One region of the Streptomyces sp. NPDC050509 genome, then DNA from elsewhere that is predicted to be linked to it. Evidence: riboswitches for the same ligand, from Rfam matches in the RefSeq annotation. Region 1 holds a riboswitch; the other holds the start of a gene.
The links. Region 1 has a riboswitch for cyclic di-AMP ahead of ACIBJC_RS37095 (M23 family metallopeptidase). Riboswitches for the same ligand answer to the same signal wherever they lie in the genome.

Region 1 (12,008 bases):
CAGCCTGGGGCTCGCCCTCGTCCTCGGCACGGCCGGGCTGCCGCACATCCTGTCGCGCTTCTACACCGTGCCGACAGCGCGCGCCGCCCGCCGCTCGGTCGTCTGGTCCATCGGACTCATCGGCGGCTTCTACCTGATGACGATCGTGCTCGGCTTCGGCGCGGCGGCCCTCATCGGCTCGGACGCCGTCCGTAGCTCCAACGCCGCCGGGAACACCGCGGTACCGCTGCTCGCGCTCGAACTCGGCGGCGGCGCCGGTTCGACCGGAGGAACGATCCTGTTCGCCGTGGTCGCCGCCATCGCCTTCGCCACCATCCTCGCCGTCGTCGCGGGCATCACCCTCGCCTCCTCGGCCTCCGTCGCCCACGACCTGTACGCCTCGCTGCGGCGCCGGCGCCCCGGCTCCACGCCACGCGGCGAGGTCGCGGTGGCGCGGATCGCCGCGGCCGGTATCGGCGCCGTCGCCATCGCGCTCAGCCTGCTCGCACAGGAGCTGAACGTCGCCTTCCTGGTGGGGCTCGCCTTCGCCGTCGCCGCCTCGGCCAATCTGCCGGTGCTGCTCTACTCGCTGTTCTGGCGGAACTTCACCACGCGCGGCGCCGTCTGGTCCGTCTACGGCGGGCTGATCCCGGCGCTCCTGCTGGTGGCGCTCTCGCCGGTGGTGTCGGGGAGCCCCGCGGCCGTCCTCCCCGGGGTCGACTTCCATGTCTTCCCGCTGGAGAACCCGGGGCTGGTCTCGATCCCGCTGGGCTTCCTCGCCGGGTGGATCGGTACGGTCACCTCCACCGAGCCGCCGGACGCGGCCCGCCACGCGGAGACCGAGGTCAGGTCGCTGACCGGCGCGGGAGCGGTCTGACGGGTCCCTGTGCGGTACACGGGTCCTTGTGCGGTGCCCACGGGTCCCTGTCCGGTACGGGGGCGGGCGTACGGGGGCGGTACGGTCCCGTACGGGGAAGCCCCGGCCCCCCCGTACGTCAGGCGCTCGCCGCCCACGCGTAGCGGTGCTCCGGGCGCCCCGTCTCGCCGTACCGCAGCGTCAGCCGTACCCGCCCCGACTGCTCCAGCAGCTTGAGATAGCGCTGCGCGGTCTGCCGGCTCATCCCCGCGTGCTCCGCGATCTCCTGGGCCGAGAGCGGCCCCTCGGCCTTCATGAGCACCTGGCGGATCAGCTCGGCGGTGGTGGGGGAGTGGCCCTTGGGGAGGGAGGGGGCGCTCGCCGCGGAGAGCGCCCCGAACATCCGGTCCACCTCCGACTGCTCCGCCTCGCCGCCGCTCTCCAGGGTGCGGCGGAGCGTCGCGTACGCCTCCAGCTTGGCCCGCAGCCCGGCGAAATTGAACGGTTTGACCAGGTACTGGAGCGCGCCGTGGCGCATCGCCGACTGGACGGTGGCGACGTCGCGCGCGGCCGTCACCATGATCACATCGGTCTGGTGGCCGAGCCGCCGCAGCTCACGGACGACGGCGAGCCCGTTCTCGTCCGGCAGGTAGTGGTCGAGCAGGATCAGATCGACGGAGTGCTCGGAGACGCTGGTCAGCGCCTCCGCGGCGGAGTGGGCCTGGGCGACGACACGGAAGCCGGCCACCTTGGCCACATAGGCCGTGTTGATGCGCGCGACGCGGACGTCGTCGTCCACGACCAGTACATCGATCATCGTTTCTCCCCTGCCGTCGCCTGCTCGTGTGACGTACCGGCCGAGGGATCGGGTCCCACGGGCCCCTCGGGCCGCTCGGACCCCGGGGCGCCCTCCTGCCCGGCCTCGGTCAGCGCCTCCGGGAGGACGACCGTGAACCGCGCGCCGCCGCCCACCGCCGAGCCCACCCGCGCGCTGCCGCCCTGCCGCTCCGCGAGCCTGCGGACCAGGGCGAGGCCGAGCCCGCGCCTGCCGTGCGCCGGCGGCTTCTTGGTCGACCAGCCCTCCGTGAAGACCAGCTCGCGCCGCTCCTCCGGGATCCCGGGACCGCTGTCGGAGACCACCGCCACGACGGTACGGCCCTCGGCGCGCAGCTCCACCTCGATACGCGGCTCCGGGGAGCCGACCGCCGCGTCCAGCGCGTTGTCGACGAGGTTGCCCACGATCGTGACCAGGCCCTGCGGGTCCACCAGCCGGTCGGGCAGCAGGGTGGCGGGCGCCAGCCGCAGGGACACGCCACGCTCGGCGGCGACCGTCGCCTTGCCGACCAGCAGGGCCGCCGGGAGCGGGTCGTGGATCCGCTCGGTGATCTGCTCGGCGGTGGCCCGGTGCACCCCGACCACCTCGGTGACGAACTCCACCGCCTCCTCGTGCAGCTCCAGCTCCAGCAGCCCCAGCAGCGTGTGCATCCGGTTCGCGTGCTCGTGGTCCTGGGCGCGCAGGGCGTCGATCAGCCCGCGGGTGGCGTCCAGCTCCCGGCCGAGCCGCTCCAGTTCGGTGCGGTCGCGCAGGGTGACGACCGCGCCCCCGTCGTCGGTGGGCATCCGGTTGGCGACCAGGACGCGGCTGCCCCGTACGGTGAGCAGGTCCTCGCCCCGTACCCGCCCGGTCAGCACCTCGGTGGTACGGCCGTCGCCCAGCACCTCGCCGAGCGGGCGGCCCGTCGCGTCGGGACCGAGCCCCAGCAGCCGCTGCGCCTCGTCGTTCATCAGCCGGATCCGGCCGGAACCGTCCAGCGCGACGACGCCCTCGCGCAGGCTGTGCAGCATGGCCTCACGCTCGGTGAGCAGGGCCGAGATGTCGGAGAACGCCAGGTCGTGGGTCCGACGCTGGAGACGCCTGGAGATCAGATACGCGGCGAGCGCCCCGGCCGCCAGGGCGCCGCCCGCGTACGCGAGGAGCCCGGGGATCGCGGCGAGGAGCCGGTCGCGGACGCTGTCGTACGCGATCCCGACCGAGACGGCGCCGACGATCGTGCCGTGGCTGTCGCGCAGCGGCACCTTGCCCCGGGCGGAGCGGCCGAGCGTGCCGTTGTCCAGCTCCATGACGTCCTTGCCCGCGAGGGCGTCGCTGGGGTCGGTGGAGACGACCCTGCCGATCTCGTCGACGTCTGTGTGGGACCAGCGCACCCCGCGCTTGTCCATGACCACGACGTACTCGGCGCCGGTTGCCCGCCTGATCCGTTCGGCCTCGGCCTGTACGGGGCCTTCGACCGTCGGCCGGGTGGCCAGCAGGTCCTCGGCGACGGGTACGGAGGCGGTGGTCTCGGCGATCGCGAGCGCACGGCGCATCGCCTGGTCGTCCAGCTCGGCGCTGAAGGGGGCCAGGAAGAGGCCGGTGGCCAGCACGGTGACGCCCGCGGCGATGGCGAGCTGCATCAGCAGCACCTGGGAGAAGACCCGGCGCGGCCAGCCGAATCTTCGTCGTCCGCCCGCGGTGCTCGGTCCGGCACTCATGTACACGAACGGTAGAGGGCGCGCCGCGCTTTCCGAAATTTCGGCGGAATCGGTACGCGGTGGATCCTCGCCGGACGGCCGCCCCGATACCTGGCGGGGCCGGGTCGGCGCGCCCATATCCTGGAGCCGGGCGGCGGACTCAAGATCGTCCGCCCGGGGCCCGGCGCGGGTGCGCGGGCCCGGACGACGCAGCACGGAGGCGCGAGGCGTGAGCAGGAAGCAGATCCCGGTGGTCGTTCTCACGGGCTTTCTGGGATCAGGGAAGACGACCCTGCTCAACCATCTGCTGCGGCGCCGCGCCGGCAACAGGATCGCGGTGGTCGTCAACGACTTCGGGGCGATCGAGATCGACGCCATGACAGTCGCGGGGCAGGTCGGTTCGACGGTCTCGCTCGGCAACGGCTGTCTGTGCTGCGCCGTCGACGCGAGCGAGCTGGACGGCTACCTGGAGCGGCTGACCCGCCCGTCGGCCCGTATCGACCTGATCGTCATCGAGGCCAGCGGCCTGGCCGAGCCGGAGGAACTCGTCCGGATGATCCTCGCCGGGGACAATCCGCACACGGTGTACGGGGGGCTGGTCGAGGTGGTGGACGCCGCCGAGTTCGACGCGACCCGGGCGCGCCATCCGGAGATCGACCGCCATCTCGCACTCGCCGATCTGGTGGTCCTGAACAAGACCGACCGGGTGGCGGAGGCGGATCACGCACGGATCCTCGACCTCCTGGAGACGCTCGGCCCTGGGACGCCGGTGGTCTCCGCGTCGTACGGACGGGTCGACCCGGAGCTGCTCTTCGACCCCGCCGTCCGGCCCGCGGAGGAGGAGAAGGTACGCCAGCTCTCCTTCGAGGACCTGCACGAGGACGAGGACGCGCATGACGGCGAGGACGCGCATGACGGCGAGGGCGCGGGCCACGGTGCCGGTCACGGCGCCGGTCACGAGGGGCATCTCCACACGGCGTACGAGAGCGTGTCGTTCACCGCGTCCGCCCCGATGCGTCCGCGCCGGCTGATGGCGTTCCTGGACTCCCGGCCCGCGGGGCTCTACCGGATCAAGGGCTTCGTGGACTTCGGCGCGGGCGACCCGGACCACCGGTACGGGGTGCACGCGGTCGGCCGCTTCCTGCGTTTCCGCCCGGAGCCCTGGGCCCGGGGTACGGAGCGGCTCACCCAGCTCGTCCTGATCGGCTCGGGCATCGACCCGGACGCGCTGCTGAAGGAGCTGGAGGCGTGCCAGGAGACCGAGGCGGAGGCGCGCGGGCGGGCGGGCGCGGGGGAGGGACCCGAGGCCACGGCCGATCAGCGGGACATGTGGGGCGTCCTGCGCTACGTACCGGACCTGTCGGAGCCCGGGGACCCTTCCGACCCCGGGGCCCCTTCCGACCCCGCAGATCCTTCCGACCCCGGGGACCTCTCGGAACGCTGAGAGCCCTCGGACAGCGGAGACGTCCCGGACCTCGGAAACCCCTCGGGGGCCGGGTCCGAAGACCCGGCCCCCGAGGGCACCCGCTGAGGCACGTCCGCCGTCAGTGCGCGGGCCCGGCCAGCACGTCGACCACCGCCGTGAACGGTGTACCCGAACCGTCCCTGCGCGGGTCGGGGGCCGGCAGTTCGACCGGTGTGCCGTTCTTCTGCGCCGCGTGCGCCGGGCTCGCCCCCGCCCAGGCCAGGGCCAGCATGTCCTCGCCCTTCAGGAAGCGGTGACAGCGCACCCCGCCCGTCGCCCTGCCCTTGCGCGGGTACTGGTCGAACGGCGTGAGCTTCGCCGTACGTACGGAGTCGTCCAGCGTGCCGTGCGACCCGGTGACCGTGAACACCACCGCGTCCGCCGCCGGGTCGACCGCGGTGAACGAGATCACCGTGGCGTCGTCGGCCAGCTTGACGCCCGCCATGCCGCCCGCGGCCCGGCCCTGCGGCCGTACCTGTCCCGCCGGATAGCGCAGGAGCTGGGCGTCCGAGGTGATGAAGACGAGGTCCTCCTCGCCCGTCCGCAGCTCGGCGCCGCCGACGACCCGGTCGCCGTCCTTGAGGGAGATGACCTCCAACTCGTCCTTGTTGGAGGGGTAGTCGGGGACGACCCGTTTGACGACGCCCTGGAGTGTGCCGAGCGCGAGCCCGGGGGACGACTCGTCCAGCGTCGTCAGACAGACGAGGTCCTCGCCGTCGTCCAGCGCCAGGAACTCCGCGACCGGCGCCCCGCCCGACAGGTTCGGTGTCGCGGCCGTGTCCGGGAGCCGTGGCAGGTCGATCACGGCGATCCGCAGCAGCCGTCCCGTGGACGTCACCGCGCCGATGTCGCCGCGCGCGGTCGCCGGGACGGCCGAGACGATCACGTCGTGCTTGACGCGTCGGCCCTCGCCCGCGTCCAGCGGCTCGCCGTTGGCCGTACGGGCCAGCAGTCCAGTGGAGGAGAGCAGCACCCGGCACGGGTCGTCCGCGACCTCCAGCGGCACCGAGGCCACCGCGGCGGCGCCCGACTCCAGCAGGACCGTACGGCGTGGGGTGCCGAACTTCTTGGCCACCGCGGCCAGTTCCGTCGAGACGAGCTTGCGCAGCTCGCTGTCGGAATCCAGGATGCCGGTCAGCTCGTCGATCTCGCCGTTGAGGCGGTCGCGCTCACTCTCCAGCTCGATCCGGTCGAACCGGGTGAGCCGGCGCAGCGGCGTGTCCAGGATGTACTGCGTCTGGATGTCGCTGAGCGAGAAGTGCTCGATCAGCCGCTCCTTGGCCTGCGCCGAGTTGTCGCTCGACCGGATCAGCCGGATGACCTCGTCGATGTCGATGAGCGCGACGAGCAGCCCCTCGACCAGATGCAGCCGGTCGCGCCGCTTCGTCCTGCGGAACTCGCTGCGGCGGCGTACCACCGTGAACCGGTGGTCCAGATAGACCTCCAGCAGCTCCTTGAAGCCCAGCGTCAGCGGCTGGCCGTCCACCAGCGCCACGTTGTTGATGCCGAAGGACTCCTCCAGCGGCGTCAGCTTGTAGAGCTGCTCCAGCACCGCCTCCGGCACGAAGCCGTTCTTGACCTCGATGACCAGGCGCAGGCCGTGCGAGCGGTCCGTGAGGTCCTTGACGTCCGCGATGCCCTGGAGCTTCTTCGCGGAGACGAGGTCCTTGATCTTCGCGATGACCTTCTCGGGGCCGACCGTGAAGGGCAGTTCCGTGACGACGATGCCCTTGCGGCGCGGGGTGACGTCCTCCACCGTCGCCGTCGACCGGATCTTGAAGGTGCCCCGGCCCTTCTCGTACGCGTCCTTGATGCCCGTGAGACCGACGATCCGGCCGCCGGTCGGCAGGTCGGGACCCGGTACGAAACGCATCAGCGTCTCCAGGTCGGCGGCCGGGTGCTTGATGAGGTGGCGGGCTGCCGCCACGACCTCGCCCAGGTTGTGCGGCGGCATGTTCGTCGCCATGCCGACCGCGATGCCGGTGGCCCCGTTGACGAGCAGATTGGGATACGCGGCCGGAAGTGTGACCGGTTCGCGCTCCTGGCCGTCGTAGTTCGGCTCGAAATCGACGGTGTCCTCGTCGATGGACTCCGTCATGAGCGACGTCGCGTCGGCCATCCGGGCCTCGGTGTACCGCATGGCGGCCGGCGGGTCGTCGTTCCCGAGGGAGCCGAAGTTGCCGTGGCCGTCCACCAGCGGCAGCCGCATCGAGAACGGCTGCGCCATGCGGACCATGGCGTCGTAGATCGACGCGTCCCCGTGCGGGTGGAGCTTTCCCATCACCTCGCCGACGACGCGGGCGCACTTCACGTAACCGCGGTCGGGGCGCAGGCCCATCTCGTTCATCTGGTACACGATGCGGCGGTGCACCGGCTTCATGCCGTCCCGGGCGTCGGGCAGGGCCCGGGAGTAGATCACCGAGTACGCGTACTCAAGGAAGGAGCCCTGCATTTCATCGACCACGTCGATGTCGAGGATCTTCTCCTCGAAGTCCTCCGGCGGCGGGGTCTTGGTGCTGCGGCGGGCCATCGCGGCTGCGGCTCCTTCACAAGTTCTGTACGGCAACTTCTGGAACTGACGCGGACCATTGTGGACCGCGCCACTGACAACGCCGACCTCGACCCGTCGTTGGGACGGGAAGGGGCGCGTGTCGGAAGGGTGCCAGATCCCGGACCTGTTACGGGAACTTCGCCAGGTGTCGGCACGCTTGCATACAGTGGCAGGACTTCTCCATATCGCGATCGAAGGGACGTACATGCCCATGGGTCACACGGCCACAGCGCAGGCCGGTTCCGGCGGCCTGACAGCGACTGAGCACCGCCTGGCCAACGGCCTCCGCGTGGTGCTCTCCGAGGACCACCTGACCCCGGTCGCCGCGGTCTGCCTCTGGTACGACGTCGGCTCGCGCCACGAAGTCAAGGGCCGTACCGGCCTTGCCCACCTTTTCGAGCACCTGATGTTCCAGGGCTCGGCGCAGGTGTCGGGGAACGGCCACTTCGAGCTGGTGCAGGGGGCCGGCGGCTCCCTCAACGGCACCACCAGTTTCGAACGCACCAACTATTTCGAGACCATGCCCACCCACCAGCTCGAACTGGCGCTCTGGCTGGAAGCCGACCGGATGGGCTCCTTGCTCGCCGCGCTCGACGAGGAGTCCATGGAGAACCAGCGGGACGTCGTCAAGAACGAGCGCCGCCAGCGGTACGACAATGTGCCATACGGTACGGCCTTCGAACGACTGACCGCGCTCTCGTACCCCGAGGGCCACCCGTACCACCACACGCCGATCGGCTCCATGGCCGACCTGGACGCCGCCACCCTGGAGGACGCCCGCGCGTTCTTCCGTACGAACTACGCGCCGAACAACGCGGTGCTCTCCGTCGTCGGCGACATCGACCCCGAGCGCACCCTCGCCTGGATCGAGAAGTACTTCGGCTCCATCCCCTCGCACGACGGCAAGCAGCCGCCGCGCGACGGCACCCTCCCCGACACCATCGGCGAGCAGCTCCGCGAGGAGGTGCACGAGGAGGTCCCGGCCCGCGCGCTGATGGCCGCCTACCGGCTGCCGCACGACGGCACCCGCGAGTGCGACGCCGCCGACCTGGCGCTCACCGTCCTCGGCGGCGGCGAGTCCTCCCGCCTCCACAACCGGCTGGTACGGCGCGACCGCACCGCGGTCGCCGCCGGCTTCGGGCTGCTGCGGCTCGCGGGCGCCCCCTCGCTCGGCTGGCTGGACGTGAAGACGTCCGGCGGGGTCGAGGTCCCGGCGATCGAGACGGCCGTCGACGAGGAGCTGGCCAGGTTCGCCGCCGAGGGCCCCACCACCGAGGAGATGGAGCGGGCCCAGGCCCAGCTCGAACGTGAATGGCTGGACCGGCTCGGCACGGTCGCCGGCCGCGCCGACGAACTGTGCCGGTTCGCCGTCCTGTTCGGCGACCCGCAGCTCGCGCTGACCGCCGTCGACCGCGTCCTGGACATCACCGCGGACGAGGTCAGGGCCGTCGCCGCGGCGCGGCTGCGCCCCGACAACCGGGCGGTGCTGGTGTACGAGCCGATCGCCCCCGAAGACGCGGCGGACGCCGACGAGACCGACGAGCACGAGGGGGCGGACCAGTGACCGACGCTGCCGTGACCATGGAGTTCCACCCGCAGCCGACCGCCGGCGAGGCCAGGCCCTGGGCCTTCCCCGCCCCCGAGCGCTCCACGCTCGGCAACGGCCTGACGGTGCTGCGCTGCGACCGACCCGGCCAGCAGGTGGTCGCCGTCGAGATCAATCTCGACGCCCCGCTGGACGCCGAGCCCGAGGGGCTCGACGGCATCGCCACGATCATGGCGCGGGCGCTCTCGGAGGGCACCGACAAGCACAGCGCCGAGGAGTTCGCCGCCGAGCTGGAGCGCTGCGGCGCCACCCTCGACGCGCACGCGGACCACCCGGGCCTGCGGGTCTCCCTGGAGGTCCCCGTCTCCCGGCTGCTCAAGGCGCTCGGCCTGCTCGCCGAGGCGCTGCGCGCCCCCGCCTTCGCGGACAGCGAGATCGAGCGGCTCGTACGGAACCGGCTCGACGAGATCCCGCACGAGACCGCCAACCCGGGCCGCCGCGCCGCCAAGCAGCTCTCCAAGGAGCTGTTCCCGGCCTCCCTGCGCATGTCACGACCGCGCCAGGGCACCGAGGAGACCGTGGAGCGCATCGACGCCGCGGGCGTCCGCGCCTTCTACGAGGCGCACGTACGCCCCGCCACGGCCACCGCGGTGATCGTCGGCGACCTGGCGGGCGTCGACCTGGACGCGATCCTCGCGGACACCCTCGGCGCCTGGACGGGCGACACGGCCGCGTCCAGGACCGCACCGGCCATCACGGCCGACGACACCGGCCGGGTCGTCATCGTGGACCGCCCCGGCGCCGTCCAGACCCAGCTTCTGATCGGCCGGATCGGCGCCGACCGGCACGACCGCGTCTGGCCCGCGCAGGTGCTGGGCACGTACTGCCTGGGCGGCACGCTCACCTCCCGGCTCGACCGCGTCCTGCGCGAGGAGAAGGGCTACACCTACGGCGTACGCGCCTTCGGCCAGGTGCTGCGCTCCTCGGCGCCGTCCTCGCCGGACGGGGGGACGGGCGCCGCGATGCTCGCCATCAGCGGCTCCGTGGACACCGCGTCCACCGGACCGGCGCTCGACGACCTCTGGACGGTGCTGCGCACCCTCGCCGCCGAAGGGCTCACGGACGCCGAGCGCGACGTGGCCGTGCAGAACCTGGTGGGGGTCGCGCCGCTGAAGTACGAGACGGCCGCCTCCGTCGCGGCCACGCTGGCCGACCAGGTCGAGCAGCACCTCCCGGACGACTTCCAGGCGCGGCTCTACGCGCGGCTGGTCGAGACGGGCACCGTCGAGGCGACGGCCGCCGCCGTCAACGCCTTCCCCGTGGACCGGCTCGTCACCGTTCTGGTCGGGGACGCGGCGCAGATCAAGGAGCCGGTCGAGGCTCTCGGAATCGGTGAAGTGACGGTTGTCACAGGCTGATTCGTCTTTCCGTGGAACCCCGGCGACCACGGTCGCCGGGGTTCTGCTTTATGTCCCCTTTGGTGGAGAGGATGCCCGTCTGCCCTGTGGTGTGCGCTACAAAAAACCTTGTCTGTTTGGTTATTGAAAGACGAGCCGCTTAGCGTCGGTCCGGCTGTTCGCCGTTGCGCCGCATCAGTGGCATCGGGCAGCCATCGCCGAGTCCCCGTCAGGCGCGAGCCTGGGGAGCCGGGGACCCACGTCCCTGGGGTGAATCGGACGGCCTTCGCGGGCACACCGCGCGGAGGGGTCCGTAGGAGACCTTCCTGCTCCGAACCCGTCAGCTAACCCGGTAGGCGAGAGGGAAGGAAAGGACCAGCCACTCCATGGCGTTCACCCGTGCCACCGGGAAGCACCGCGCCCCGAACCGCATCACCTGCAAGGGCGCGAGCGCCGCCGGGTTCGCGACGCTGACCGCGACCGGCGTCATCGGCTCCCTCGCCTCCCCGGCGCTCGCCGCCGACAGCTCCACCGAGGCCGCCACGCACACCGGACTCACCCAGGTCATCGCCATCGGCGACGCCGTCGCCGGCGCGGTCGACGACCAGGCGGAGGCCCAGCGCCACGCCGCCGAGAAGGTCGAACGGCTGAAGGCCGAGGCCACGGCGCGCGCCGCGGCGAAGGCCGAGGCCGAGCGCAAGGCTGAGGCCCGCGCGAAGGAGCTGCGCGAGGAGCGGGTGCGCGCCGCGCGCGCCGAGGAGCGCAAGCGGCTGGGCACCTTCCGGCTTCCCGTCGCCGGCTCGTACGTCACCACCGGCTACCAGTCCGGCGGCTCCCTCTGGTCCTCCGGCAGCCACTCGGGCGTCGACTTCCGCGCCGCGTCCGGCACCTCGGTCGTGGCCGTCGGCACGGGCACCGTCGTCGAGGCCGGCTGGGGCGGCTCGTACGGCAACAACATCGTCCTCAGGATGGCGGACGGCACCTACACCCAGTACGGCCACCTCTCCTCGATCGGCGTCTCGGTCGGCCAGAGCGTCACCCCGGGCCAGCAGATCGGCCTCTCGGGCGCCACCGGCAACGTCACCGGGCCGCACCTCCACTTCGAGGCCAGGACGAGCGCCGACTACGGCTCCGACATGGATCCGGTCGCGTACCTCCGCGCGCACGGCGTGACGGTCTGACACCTCCCGCCCCACCCGCGCACCGCTTCCCACGAAGGCCCCGGCTCCGCGCCGGGGCCTTCGCCGTGCTCCCGCGCTGGCCAAAAGATATCCATGGATTCCGGGCACCCATCGGAAATTCGCGTTGATTGCAATAGAGTCACGGAACAGGCGTCAATCGGCAGCGTTTCGCGCGGATTAAGGCGGAGGTTCGGACATGCGCATTCCCGCGCACTCGGTATGCACGGCCATTCGCGACGACATCGTCTCCGGACTGTTCGAGCGGGGCAGCCGGCTCACCGAGGAGCAGCTCGCGCGGCGCTACGGCGTCTCCCGCGTCCCCGTACGCGAAGCCCTGCGCACACTGGAGTCGGAGGGCTTCGTGACCACGCGCCGCCATGCCGGCGCCTGTGTCGCCGAGCCCACGGAGCAGGAGGCCGCCGACCTGCTGGAGGTACGGCTGCTGCTGGAGCCGCTGGGCGCGGCGCGCGCGGCCCAGCGCCGTACGGAAGCCCACCTCAAGGTCCTGCGCGGCCTGGTCAG
Region 2 (12,008 bases), on a different contig from region 1:
GCGGCGTCTCCACGGAGCCCGACGACCACGGCATCGGGCGCTCGCGCGGCGGCCTGACCACCAAGCTGCACTTGGCCGTCGAGCAGGGCCAGAAGCCCATGTCCATCGTGATCACCGCCGGGCAGCGTGGAGACTCCCCGCAGTTCGACGTCGTCCTGGGCCGCATCAGGGTGCCCCGACCGGGGCCGGGCCGACCGCGTACCCGGCCGAGGCGGGTGCGCGCCGACAAGGCGTACGCCTCCCGCAAGAAACTCGGCTCCCACGGCGGCCGTCCACCGACGTTCGCCCCGGAGGACTGCAAGGCTCGGCACGCGGTTGAATGCGGTATCAATCGGCTCGAAAGGCACCGCGCCGTGGCCACGGGATACGGCAAGCTCGCGGTCCGCTACGAGGCGACCGTCCTCGTAGCGGCCATCAATGAGTGGCTGTGCCCAGCACATTCGATACAGGCCCCAGTCGGGTCCGCGAAGGAGCTCCGGCCGCCGCGCGGCGGTGTCTTGAACCGGGGCGGGCTCCACCACGTACTACCTCCTCAAGACAGGTTGTCGCCGGACTCCGTACCAACCCGGGCCCCGTGCGTACACCGTTCGACGCACTTGAGGGACCGGAGGAACGATCCATGCGCTCCAGGCACCGCCCGGTGATGCTCATGGCCTGCATGCTCGCCTTACTGGCGATCTGCGCCACTGCCTGCTCCGCGCCCGCCGGAAGCACGGGTACCGGGTCCGCCGGAGGCGCCGGGTCCGCGGGGGACACCGGGCCCGCCGGGGCCGTCGGCTCCGACGCTCCGGACGGGTGGCGCGAGGGTGGCTGGCGCGACTGGGACGCCGCGGACTGGGCCCGGGAGGCCGCCGCGTTCTTCAACCCGGTCATCGAGGGGCTGTGGATTCCGGGCCGGATGCTCCAGGGCACCAGTACGGACCGGCCCGTGGACGGGGAGTTCGAGGACGCGGGCGTCTCCGACCCGGAGCCGGAGCCCGTCGCCGCCGAGCCCGCGCCCGTCTCGTACCGCGACAACGCCCCGATGGTCGGCAAGCTCTTCTTCGACACCCCCGAGGGGCCCTCGGTCTGCTCCGCGACGGTGGTGACGGACCCGGCGAACCCCGGCGCCTCGAACCTGGTGTGGACGGCCGGGCACTGTGTGCACGCGGGGGCGAAGGGCGGCTGGTTCCGCAACATCGTCTTCGTCCCGTCCTACAACGACGAGGGGCTGGAGGGCGCGGCCCTGTCGGGGGTGCGCAAGAGTCAGCTCGCGCCGTTCGGGATCTGGTGGGCGGACTGGGCGCAGACCTCGCCGCAGTGGATCTCCGAGGGGACCCCGTCGGGCGGCAGGGGTTCGCCGTTCGACTTCGCCGTGCTCCATGTGAAGAAGCCCGCGGGGAGCGGTTTCGGGTCACTGGAGGAGACGGTCGGCGGCGCGTCCCGCGTCATGTTCGACGCGCCGTCGGCGACGAAGATCGCGGGGATGGGCGTCTGGGGGTATCCGGCGTCGCCGCCCTTCGACGGCGAGCGGATGTTCACCTGCCGGGGCCGCCCCGGCAGGCTCTCGGTCAGGGACGACCAGCCGTCGCTGTACCGGATCGGCTGCACCATGACCGGGGGCTCCTCCGGCGGCGGCTGGTTCATCGAGGACGCGAAGGGGCTGCCCGCGCTGGTGAGCAACACGTCGATCGGTCCGAGCGAGCAGACCTGGCTGGCGGGGCCGCACCTCGGCGCCGGGGCGAAGGCGGTCTACGAGTCGGTGAGCGACAAGTTCGCCTGAGAGCCTGTCGGGTGACCTCCGAGCGGGCGACAGGCTCCGAGCGGCGCGGAATCCGGTGGCCCGTGTTCGCCCCGGCGGTACGCGGGTCCGTACGCGAGGCGTGCAGACTCACGGTATCGCCGGGGCGCCGGCGTCTCCCGTACGGATACGAAAGCGAGATCCGAAGGTGCCGCACATCATCGTCGAGTACACCCCGAACCTGGCCGAGGAGTTGGACGTCGACACCCTCCTCGACATCCTGCACGAGACCGCCCTCGGCCTGGGCGTCTTCCCCCGCTGGGGCACCCGTACCCTCGCCATGCCGGCGACCGCCGCCCGGGTCGGCGACCGTCCGGAGGCCGGGCCGGACAACGGCCATGTGCAGATCAGACTGACGATCGCACCCGGCCGCCCCGAGGAGGTCAGGGGCCGGATAGCGGACGAGTTGTTCGCGGCGGCGGAGAAGCACCTGGAGCCGCTCGCCGCCCGCCGTCCGGTCGGATTCCAGCTCACCATCACCGAGTTCGACCCCACGGTCACCAGGACCGGCGGCAGCATCGCCGGCTCTCCGAGTCACCGGCCGCCGCTCGACGTGTAGGGCTCACCGGCCCGGCCGCTCTGCCTGATGCCTGATGCCTGATCGGGGGGGGCGGCCGGGGCGGGTGGCCGGCGTACCGTCAGAACAGCACGAACAGACAGACCGCCAGCGCCACCAGATGACCGGCGACCAGCCGCCGCCGCAGGCGGGTGTAGCGCCGCTCGTACTCCGCGCGCAGTTCGGCGGAACGGTGGGTGACGCGGCACAGCGACTCCTGGGTGATCTCCCTGTGGTCCTGGAGATAGAGCTGTTCGAAGACCTGGCGCTGATCCGCCGTCATCCACTCCAGCCGGTCGGCGATCCTGCGGGCCCGCTCCTCGCCCTTGGTGTGCGCGGCGGTCAGCAGGAGGTACCCCTCGATCTGCCGGAGGCCCACCGCGGTCTCCTCGGGCGGCGAGGGTTCGGCCGCGTCCTTCGCCGTCACCCTGCCACCGCGTTCGGACCTATCGCGCCGCTCGTGCCGCGATCCGTGGTGGTTGACCACCACATGACCGCATTGCCCGGCTGTTGGCGTTCTACGGAGCTGTTCATGTCCTGGTCATGTCCGGTGCCCGGCCGCCCCTCACCGGAACGGGCGATATGAGACCTGGGTCACACGAATGAGGGGTCGGTGAGGACGTGGGGCCGCCCGGACACAGGACGGACATGAGCGACGAAGAGCCTTTCGCCGCTGCCTATCGCGCGCACTACTGGGTGGTCAGCCGCTTCGTTGCCCGGCGACTGGGCAGCCAGAGAGCCGACGTGGAGGAGGTCGTCGCCGACGTCTTCGTGGTGGCCTGGCGACGCCGCCACGAGCTGCCGGCCGAACCGCTGCCCTGGCTGTACGGAGTGGCCCGGTACTGCCTGGCCAACGCCGTGCGCGGGGCGGGCCGTCACCGGCGGCTCCTCCAGCGGATCGGCCACCACACGGTGGCGCACCGCGCGCACGTCGTGGACAGCCCGGCCGCCGGAACACCGGGCGACTGGGTGCACGACGCGCTGGCCCAGCTTCCGGAGGCGGACCAGGAGGTCCTGCGGCTCACCGCCTGGGAGGGGCTGGAGGCGCGCGACATCGCGGTCGTCGTCGGCTGCAGCACCCACGCGGCGACGATGCGCGTCCACCGGGCGCGCCGGCGGCTGCGCGAGCGTATCGACGCGCTGCCCGTCCACCGGGCCGTTCCCGACGCGACCACCACCGTTCCCGACGCCGCGGAGAGGCAGCGCCCATGACCGACGAGATCGACCTGCTGCGGGCCGCCGACCCGGCGCCCGCCGACGAGGGCCCCTGGCGGGACCGCCCGCTGTCCGCCGAGGCGGAGCGGCGGCTGAACCGGCTGCTGCGCGAGGGCCGGGCGCGGTGCCGGCGGCGTACCGCGTGGGGTCTCGCGACGGCGACGGCTGCGACCGCGGCGGTGGTGGCGCTGGCCGTGCTGTTCGGCGGTGCGGCCACCAGGAGCGCGGTGGATGCGCCCTCCCCGCTGAGCGTCGACGCCGGCGCGCCCGCCGTACCGCTGGCCGAGCTGGCCGAGCGGGTCCGCCGGGCGGCGGCGAACCGTACGGCAGCGCCCCTCCCGGGAACGGACGTCCAGACGTGGAGCATGGGACTGCGGGACGACGGCAGCGCCGCCCCGGTCACCGTGGCCGAGGAGCGGACCACGCGCCGTCACCACGACGGCAGTTGGACGGAGACGGTGGTGGCCACCGACCCGAGGCGTCCGGGGCGGCCCGTCCTCACCGGCGACGGACCCGCGGTCGGCGACCGCACCGTGCTGAGCGAGACCACGCGGCTCGCGGGCAACGCGCCGGACACGTCGTACCCCGAGAGCCCGCCGCACACCGTGACCGGGCTGCGCGCGTATCTGCTGCACGGCGCGCGTCTGCCGGACCCTCCCGGCCTTCCGGCCCTGCTGGACGCCGTCTCCGCCTACCTCAAGGCGTGGACCCCCGGCCCCCGGGAGACCGCCGCGCTCGTCGGCGTCCTGGCCGCCGAGCCCGGCCTGCGCCCCGCGGGAACGGTCACCGACCGGCTGGGCAGAACGGGCCTGGCGTATGTGTACGACTCCCCCGCGGACCGGGGGGAGCCCCTACGGCGCCTGGTGATCCTCGACCCGCGCGACGGCCGGGTGCTCGGCATGGAGATCACGTACACCCGGGACATCGCCCGCTACCGGGTCACGGCGGGCTCCGTGATGTCGTACGAGGCGTGGCTGCGCTGAGCCGGACGCCCGCGGGCACGAGGCGGACGCCCGCGGGCATCTCGGGGTGCCGGTCGTCGGGCATCCGCCCCGTGCCGGTCGTCCGGCGTCCGGCCTCCGGAATCGTTTTGCCTGGACGGGGGCGGTCCGGAGACACTGCCAGGGCCGCACCGTCTCCGTAGCCACCAGCCCGGAAAGCAGTCTGGACCCACCCCATGCACGACCGACTCCCCGCTCCTCCCCCGGCCACGCCGGCCGCGTCCCCGTCCGGCGAACCACTGGCCGGCGGGCTCAAGCAGCGCCACCTCACCATGCTCGGGCTCGGCGGTGTCATCGGCGCCGGGCTCTTCGTCGGCTCCGGCGCCGGGATCGCGCTGGCCGGTCCCGGGATCGTCGTCTCGTATCTGATCGCGGGCGTGCTCGCGATGTGCGTGATGCGGATGCTGGGCGAGATGTCGACCGCGATGCCCGCGTCGGGCTCGTTCTCCGTGCACGCCGAGCGCGCGCTCGGCCGGTGGGCGGGGTTCAGCGTCGGCTGGCTGTACTGGTTCCTGCTGGTCGTCGTGCTCGCCGTGGAGGCGACGGGCGCGGCGCAGATCGCGAACGGCTGGCTGCCCTCCGTACCGCAGTGGGCCTGGGTCCTGGTCTTCATGGTCGTCTTCACCGGCGCGAACCTCGCGGCCGTGAAGAACTTCGGCGAGTTCGAGTTCTACTTCGCGGCCCTGAAGGTCTTCGCGATCGTCGCGTTCCTGGTTCTGGGGCTGCTCGCGATCTTCGGCGTCCTGCCCGACACCAGCCCGGCCGGTCTCGCCCACCTCACCGGACAGGGCGGCTTCCTCCCGAACGGATGGCAGGGCGTCACCTCCGGGGTGCTCGCCGTGATCTTCGCCTTCGGCGGTCTGGAGGTCGTCACGATCGCGGCGGCCGAGTCCGACGACCCGGTGCGCTCGGTGGCGCGCGCGGTGCGCAGCGCGGTCTTCCGGATCCTGTTCTTCTACGTCGGCTCGATGGCGGTCATCGTGACCGTGCTGCCCTGGACGGCGCAGAAGGCGGGGCTCAGCCCGTACGTCACCGTCCTCGACGCGATCGGTATCCCGTCGGCCGGACAGATCATGAACATCGTGGTCTTCGTGGCGCTGCTCTCGGCGCTCAACGCCAACCTCTACGGCTCGTCCCGGATGGTCTTCTCCCTGGCCGAACGGGGCGAGGCGCCGAAGGCCCTGCTGAAGGTGGGCGGCGCGGGTGTGCCGCGGCGGGCGGTGCTGGCGTCGGTGGCGTTCGGGTTCGTCTCCGTACTGCTCAATCTGAAGTGGCCCGACACGGTCTTCCTGTACATGCTCAACGCGGTCGGCGCGGTGCTGCTCTTCGTCTGGGCGATGATCGCCGTGTCGCAGCTCCGGCTGCGCCCGCGCATCGAGCGGGAGGCGCCGGAGCGCCTGGTCCTGAGGATGTGGCTCTTCCCCGGCCTGACCTGGGTGACGCTCGCCGCGATCGCGACGGTGTTCGTCCTGATGCTCACCGATGACGCGGCCCGCCCGCAGCTCCTGTGGTCCCTGGGCGCGACGGCGCTCGTGCTGGCGGTGGCGGGGGTACGGGAGCTGCGCGCGCGACGCGTGTGACACGGGTGCCCTGTGGGGCACAGGCGTCGCGTGGGGTACGGGAACCGGCCCCGGCCCCGACGTCGTAGGACGGCGGGGCCGGGGCCGGTGTGTTCAGCGCGCTGCGCGACGCCGGTCCGGTCTAGTAGGGACCGTTCACGTTGTCGATCGAGCCGTACCGGTCGGCGGCGTAGTTGCACGCGGCCGTGATGTTGGCGACCGGGTCGTAGCTGTCCGTCGACGTACCGGGCACGTGGTACGCCTGGAACGTCGGGGCGATGACCTGGAGCAGGCCCTTGGACGGAACGCCGTTCTGGGCGTTGATGTCCCAGTTGTTGATGGCGTTCGGGTCGCCCCCGGACTCACGAATGATGTTGCGGTGGATGCCCTCGTAGGTGCCGGGGATCCCGTGCTGGGCCATGACGTCGAGCGACTCGCGGATCCAGCCGTCCAGGTTGTCGCTGTACGTCTTCGTGGCGGCCTGGGTGACGGAGCCGTTCGTACCGGACTTCGTGCTCGCCGTGGTGGCCGTCTTGGCGGCGGTGGCCGGGGCCTTCCCCTTGAGGGTCAGCTTCAGGCCGGGGAGTACGTGCGACGGGTCGGCGCCGACGGCGCTCCGGTTGTCCTCGTACAGCTTCTTCCAGCCGCCGCTGACCGAGTGCGCGTGCGCGATCTTGGACAGGGAGTCGCCGGAGACCACGACGTAGGTGGTGGTCTTCGCCGGGGCGGCGGGGGCCTCCGCCGCCTGGGCGGTGGCCGCGGACACCAGCGGAATCGCGAGGGCGGCGCCCCCGGCACCCACCGCGACGAGGCGACGGGCGATGGAGCCAGCTCTGGAACGGCGGTGCTTGGCGTTTCTGGGCACGACGAATTCCTCTCCGTCGCCTGCGAGGTGAGCTGTCGGGTTCGGGCTGGAGATGCCCGGCCGTACGACGGTGCGTACGGCTTCACCCCGAGCCGTTCCGGAAATTCCGGACCGGCGACTTACCTGGGTCCCCCGCTCCTGCCTTCTGACGGATAGGTGTGTGGGATTCCGGACGGCGGCAGGATTTGGCGGTCCATCCGGATGGACGTGAACGTAAGCGAGAAATCAGGGCCGCACAAGTTCCGCAAAGGCGGCGCAATCGCCTTTCCGGAGGGGTCCCGGGAACTCAACTTTCCTCCCCTGCGAGAGAAAGCGCCCACCTCGCCCCGCCCACCCGCCGCCAGGAGTATGACGCAGGTCACGAACGTAACGGAATTATCGGACAGGCAAAAGGCGTTAGAGAGAGCAAGCCACACTAATCACACCCATATCCACCTAACGGTCAATTCCGACAAAGGCCCATCAATGGGTCCCGTCGGGTTGCCGGGATCCCGCACCCCTCCACCCGACACCCCGACAACTGCCGACACCCTGCGGGAATTGACCGGGGACGCCACCGAATTCACCGCGCCATTCATTCTCCTGACGGCATGTCGATTCACGCGTCACTTCCTGCGGGCCGGTTCACCTCACCAGGCAGGGGCGCTTGCCGTCGAACTCCCAGTCCTTCACCAGAAAGCGCATCGCGGCGGCGTCGTCCCGGCCGGAGAGTTTCTTCTCCAGGTACAGCTCATGGGCCGCGAGCAGCCGGTCCATGTCGACCTCGACGCCGAGACCCGGGGTGTCGTCGACGGCGATCTCGCCGGCGGTGATCCGCGGGGGCTCCACGGTCAGCCGCTCCATGCCCTCCTGCCAGATCCAGTGGGTGTCCAGGGCGTTGTACTCCCCCGGGGCGGCGGCCCCGCAATGGGCCATCATGGCCAGCGAGATGTCGAAGTGGTTGTTGGAGTGGCAGCCCCACGTCAGGCCCGCCGCATGGCAGAGCTCGGCCACCCGCACCGACCCCCGCATGGTCCAGAAGTGCGGGTCCGCGAGCGGGATGGAGACCGACTGCAACGCCATCGCGTGGATGAGCTGACGCCAGTCCGTCGCGACCATGTTGGTCGCGGTGGGCAGACCGGTGGCCCGGCGGAACTCCGCCAGGATCTCCCGGCCGGAGAAGCCGTCCTCGGCCCCGCACGGATCCTCGGCGTACGCGAGCGTGCCGACCAGGGGCCGGCACAGTTCGACGGCTTCCCGCAGCGACCAGGCCCCGTTGGGGTCGAGGGTGATCCGCGCCTCGGGGAAGCGTTCCTTCAGCGCCCGTACGGCCTTGACCTCCTCCGCTCCTGGCAGGACACCGCCCTTGAGCTTGAAGTCCCGGAAGCCGTACCGCGCGTAGGTCGCCTCGGCCTGCCGGACGATCGACTCCGGGGTCAGCGCCTCCTCGCGGCGCAGGCGGTACCACTCCACGTCCGCGCCGGGTTCCCTGACGTACTCCAGATCGGTCCTGCCGGGGTCGCCGACGTAGAAGAGGTAGCCGAGGAAACGTACCGAGTCGCGCTGCTTGCCGTCCCCGAGCAGGGCGGCCACCGGCACCTCCAGATGCTGCCCCAGCAGGTCGAGCAGCGCCGACTCCACAGCCGTCACGGCGTGCACCGTGGTGCGCAGGTCGAAGGTCTGCTCGCCGCGCCCCGCCTCGTCACGGCCGCCGAACCGCTCCCCGAGGGCGCGCAGCACCCGCTTGTGGTCGCCCACCCGCGCGCCGACGACCAGGGGCTCCGCCTCGCGCAGCGTCCGGGTGATGCGCTCACCGCCCGGCACCTCGCCCACGCCGGTCCGGCCCTGGGAGTCCTGGAGGACCAGGACGTTGCGGGTGAAGTACGGGGCGTGCGCGCCGGAGAGGTTGAGCGCCATGGAGTCACGGCCTGCCACCGGATACACGGAGAAGCCGGTGACGACGGGCTGGCTCATGGGACGAGTCCTTCCAGGATCGGTGACCGGGGGTGTACCGGTGGGGCGTACGGCACGAAGAAGGCCCTACAGCCCGGGGACGGTGGGGAGTTCACAGGTTGAGGACGTCCAGGGCGCGTTCCATGAGGAGTACGCCGCCCAGGCCGAGGACGGAGAGCACGGTCGTATAGGTGGTACGGGTCTTGATCGCCTCGACGACCGACAGGTTGAAGTACTCCTTGAACATCCAGAAGCCCGGGTCGTTGACGTGCGAGAGGGCGACCGAGCCGCAGGAGACGGCCAGCACCATGATCTCGGGCGGGACCCCGCTGTCCGCGAGCAGCGGCAGCACCACGCCGGACGCCGTGACGACGGCGACCGTGGCCGACCCCAGGGCGACCCGGAGGATCACGGCGACGAGCCAGGCGAGGACGACCGGTGAGACGGACCAGCCGTCGGTGACGTCCTTGATGTAGTCCGAGATCCCGCCGTCGACGAGGACCTGCTTGAAGGCGCCGCCGGCCCCGATCACCAGCAGGATCATCGCCATCGCCTGCGCCGCTCCCCGGCACGAGGCGCTGACCTCCGCGAGGTCCCGGCCGATCCGCGGCCCGAAGGCCCAGATCGCGACAACCAGCGTCAGCAGCAGGGCGATCGGCGCCGATCCTATGAAGGCGACGAAGTGGGTGACCGGGGTGTCCGCCGAGGTGGCCATGTCGGTGACGGCGGCGCCCGCGATGAGTACGACGGGCAGCAGGGCGACCGCCAGCGACCAGGCCGTGCCCGGCATCTCCTCGTCCTCGAAGACGCGTTCGCTCACCAGGCCCTTGGGTACGGAGGGGTTCATGGCCCGGATGAACGCGAGCCGCGGCCACACCAGAGCGACGACAGCGCCGATGGGGACGGCGATGAACAGGCCGTAGAACAGGGTCAGTCCGACGGAGGCGTGGAAGGTCGAGGCCACCGCGGTCGGTCCCGGGTGCGGCGGCAGGAAGCTGTGCATGGTGGACAGGGCGATGGACATCGGCAGCCCGACCCACAGCAGATTCGACCGGGTGACCCGTACGAGGGTGAAGACGACGGGCACGATGATGACGAAGGCGACCTCGTAGAACATGGTGACGCCGATGAGCATGGCCGTCGCCACCATGGCCACCTGCACCCCGCGCGAGCCGCAGACGGCGAGGAGCCTGGTGGCGATGCGCTGCGCGGCGCCGGAGTCCCCCATCACCCGGCCGACCATGGCGCCGAGCCCGATGGTGAGCATGGTGTCGCCGATCTGCCCGCCGATGCCCTCGGAGAGGATGTCCGGGATCTTCGTCAGGGGAATCCCCTGGACGAGGGCGACACCGACGGCGACGAGCAGGAGGGCGGCGAAACCGTTCAGTTTGAGCCGTGTCATGAGGAAGAGCAGGACCAGCACGCTGATCCCGACGACGACGAGTGGCATGGGTCGGTTCCCCTTTGAACTGTGCACCGGACAAGCGGATGAACCGTGCGGTGGAGCAAAGGGCGTGTACGCGGGCGAGGCGCTTCCCGCGGCGGAGCGTGATCAGCGCTCGTCTCCATACAGAGACATCGTCCACGTACAAGAACGGAGGCTAGAGAAGTGAGCCCCACGGGGTCAATGGGTCTGCGGTGATGGATCCGGCGGCGGGATCCCCCGGGGCGCTCACGCCGCCGGAATCGGCTCTCGGTTGCCGGGGACCCGGCCACGGCCCATGGTGGAAAGACCGAGGTGAGGGCGGGCTGGCCACGATGACGCGATCGGGAACCACCGGTGACGACCTGCCCCCGCGGCCGGAGGATCCCGCCGCGGGGGCAGCCACGGCCAGGGCCACGGTGGATCCGCGCGGCATCGTCACGGGGTGGAGCGAGGGGGCGCGGCGGCTCCTCGGGTACCGGTCCTCCGAGGTCGTGGGCCGGTCCGCCGCCGTACTGCTCGCCGGGGAACCGCACGCCCCGACGGTGCGTGCCCTGGAGGCGCTGCCGCGGTGGAACGGGAGGGTGACGCTGCTCCACCGGGACGGCCGCAGCCTCCCGGTGAACCTGCTGGCCCACCGGCGCCCACCGGACGGCGGGGACGGGAGCGGGAACGGGAACGGGAACGGGGCCGGCGGATGGCTCCTGGTCGCCGCCCTGCCCGGCCCGCCGACGTCACCCCGGGACGACGAGGCACTCATGATGTGGGCGTTCGCCCAGTCCCCGGCCACGATGGCGCTCTACGACACCAGCCTGCGGCTGCGGCTGGCGAACAAGGACATGGAACGCGTGCTCGGACTGCCCGAGGAGGCGATGCGGGGCCTGCGCGTGTCGGAGATCGTGGCGGACCCGCAGGGCGACCGGACGGAACAGCTCATGCGCCGGGTGCTGGAGACCGGCGCGCGGCAGCAGGGGCAGGTGGCCCTGTGTCTGGCGGGCCACGAGCGGGAGAGCGTCTGGGCGCTCTCTCTCGACCCGGTGCGGGACGCCGGAGGAACGGTGCGGGGGGTGCTCCTCTCCGCGCGCGACACGACCGAGGAACACCTGGCCAGGGAGCGGCTGGTGCTGGTCAACGACGCCAGCGTCCGGATCGGCTCCACCCTGGACCTCGCCCGTACCGCGGAGGAGCTGGCCGAGGTGGCCGTCCCGCAGCTCGCCGACTTCGTCACCGTCGATCTGCTCCCCTCCATCGAGGGCGGCGAGGACCCGCGCGCCGGGGTACCGAGCAGCCCCGTCAAGCTGCGCCGGGTCGCCGCCCGGTCCGTACTGGAGGGGTGCCCCGAGGCGGTGGTCCCACGCGGAGTGGTGGCCGTCTACCCGGACGCCTCGCCGGCGGCCGAGTGCCTGGCCGCGGGCCGGCCGCTGATCCGGAAGGTGACCGCCCAGGGGATGACCGTTTGGGAGCACGAGGCCCCGGAGAGGGCGGAACGGGTGCGGCAGTACGGCATCCACTCGGTACTGGCCGTGCCGATGCGCGCCCGCGGCATCACCCTCGGCGTGGCCATCTTCTCCCGCCACCGGCGCCCGGAGCCCTTCACGCGGGACGACCTGCTCCTGGGCGAGGAGATCACCGCCAGGGCCGCGGTGTGCATCGACAACGCCCGCCGCTACGGCCGCG

Region 2: it holds a riboswitch for cyclic di-AMP, as region 1 does, so the genes downstream of both, ACIBJC_RS32575 (transglycosylase SLT domain-containing protein) here and ACIBJC_RS37095 (M23 family metallopeptidase) in region 1, are expected to answer to the same signal.

What each region holds. Positions count from the first base shown of each region.
Region 1 covers NZ_JBITHL010000020.1:89,968-101,975, forward strand. The annotation lists gene ACIBJC_RS37060 (cation acetate symporter) at 1-856, shown strand, start outside; gene ACIBJC_RS37065 (response regulator) at 975-1,652, opposite strand; gene ACIBJC_RS37070 (ATP-binding protein) at 1,649-3,367, opposite strand; gene ACIBJC_RS37075 (CobW family GTP-binding protein) at 3,576-4,790, shown strand; gene ACIBJC_RS37080 (DNA topoisomerase (ATP-hydrolyzing) subunit A) at 4,891-7,341, opposite strand; gene ACIBJC_RS37085 (M16 family metallopeptidase) at 7,568-8,926, shown strand; gene ACIBJC_RS37090 (M16 family metallopeptidase) at 8,944-10,326, shown strand; cyclic di-AMP (ydaO/yuaA leader) riboswitch at 10,512-10,679, shown strand; gene ACIBJC_RS37095 (M23 family metallopeptidase) at 10,692-11,486, shown strand; gene ACIBJC_RS37100 (GntR family transcriptional regulator) at 11,683-12,008, shown strand, end outside.
Region 2 covers NZ_JBITHL010000014.1:97,091-109,098, forward strand. The annotation lists partial or broken gene ACIBJC_RS32540 (transposase) at 1-428, shown strand, start outside; gene ACIBJC_RS32545 (trypsin-like serine peptidase) at 620-1,762, shown strand; gene ACIBJC_RS32550 (hypothetical protein) at 1,929-2,339, shown strand; gene ACIBJC_RS32555 (hypothetical protein) at 2,419-2,763, opposite strand; gene ACIBJC_RS32560 (RNA polymerase sigma factor) at 2,985-3,548, shown strand; gene ACIBJC_RS32565 (CU044_5270 family protein) at 3,545-4,534, shown strand; gene ACIBJC_RS32570 (amino acid permease) at 4,729-6,132, shown strand; gene ACIBJC_RS32575 (transglycosylase SLT domain-containing protein) at 6,254-6,976, opposite strand; cyclic di-AMP (ydaO/yuaA leader) riboswitch at 6,981-7,145, opposite strand; gene ACIBJC_RS32580 (enolase C-terminal domain-like protein) at 7,601-8,929, opposite strand; gene ACIBJC_RS32585 (gluconate:H+ symporter) at 9,021-10,358, opposite strand; gene ACIBJC_RS32590 (SpoIIE family protein phosphatase) at 10,667-12,008, shown strand, end outside.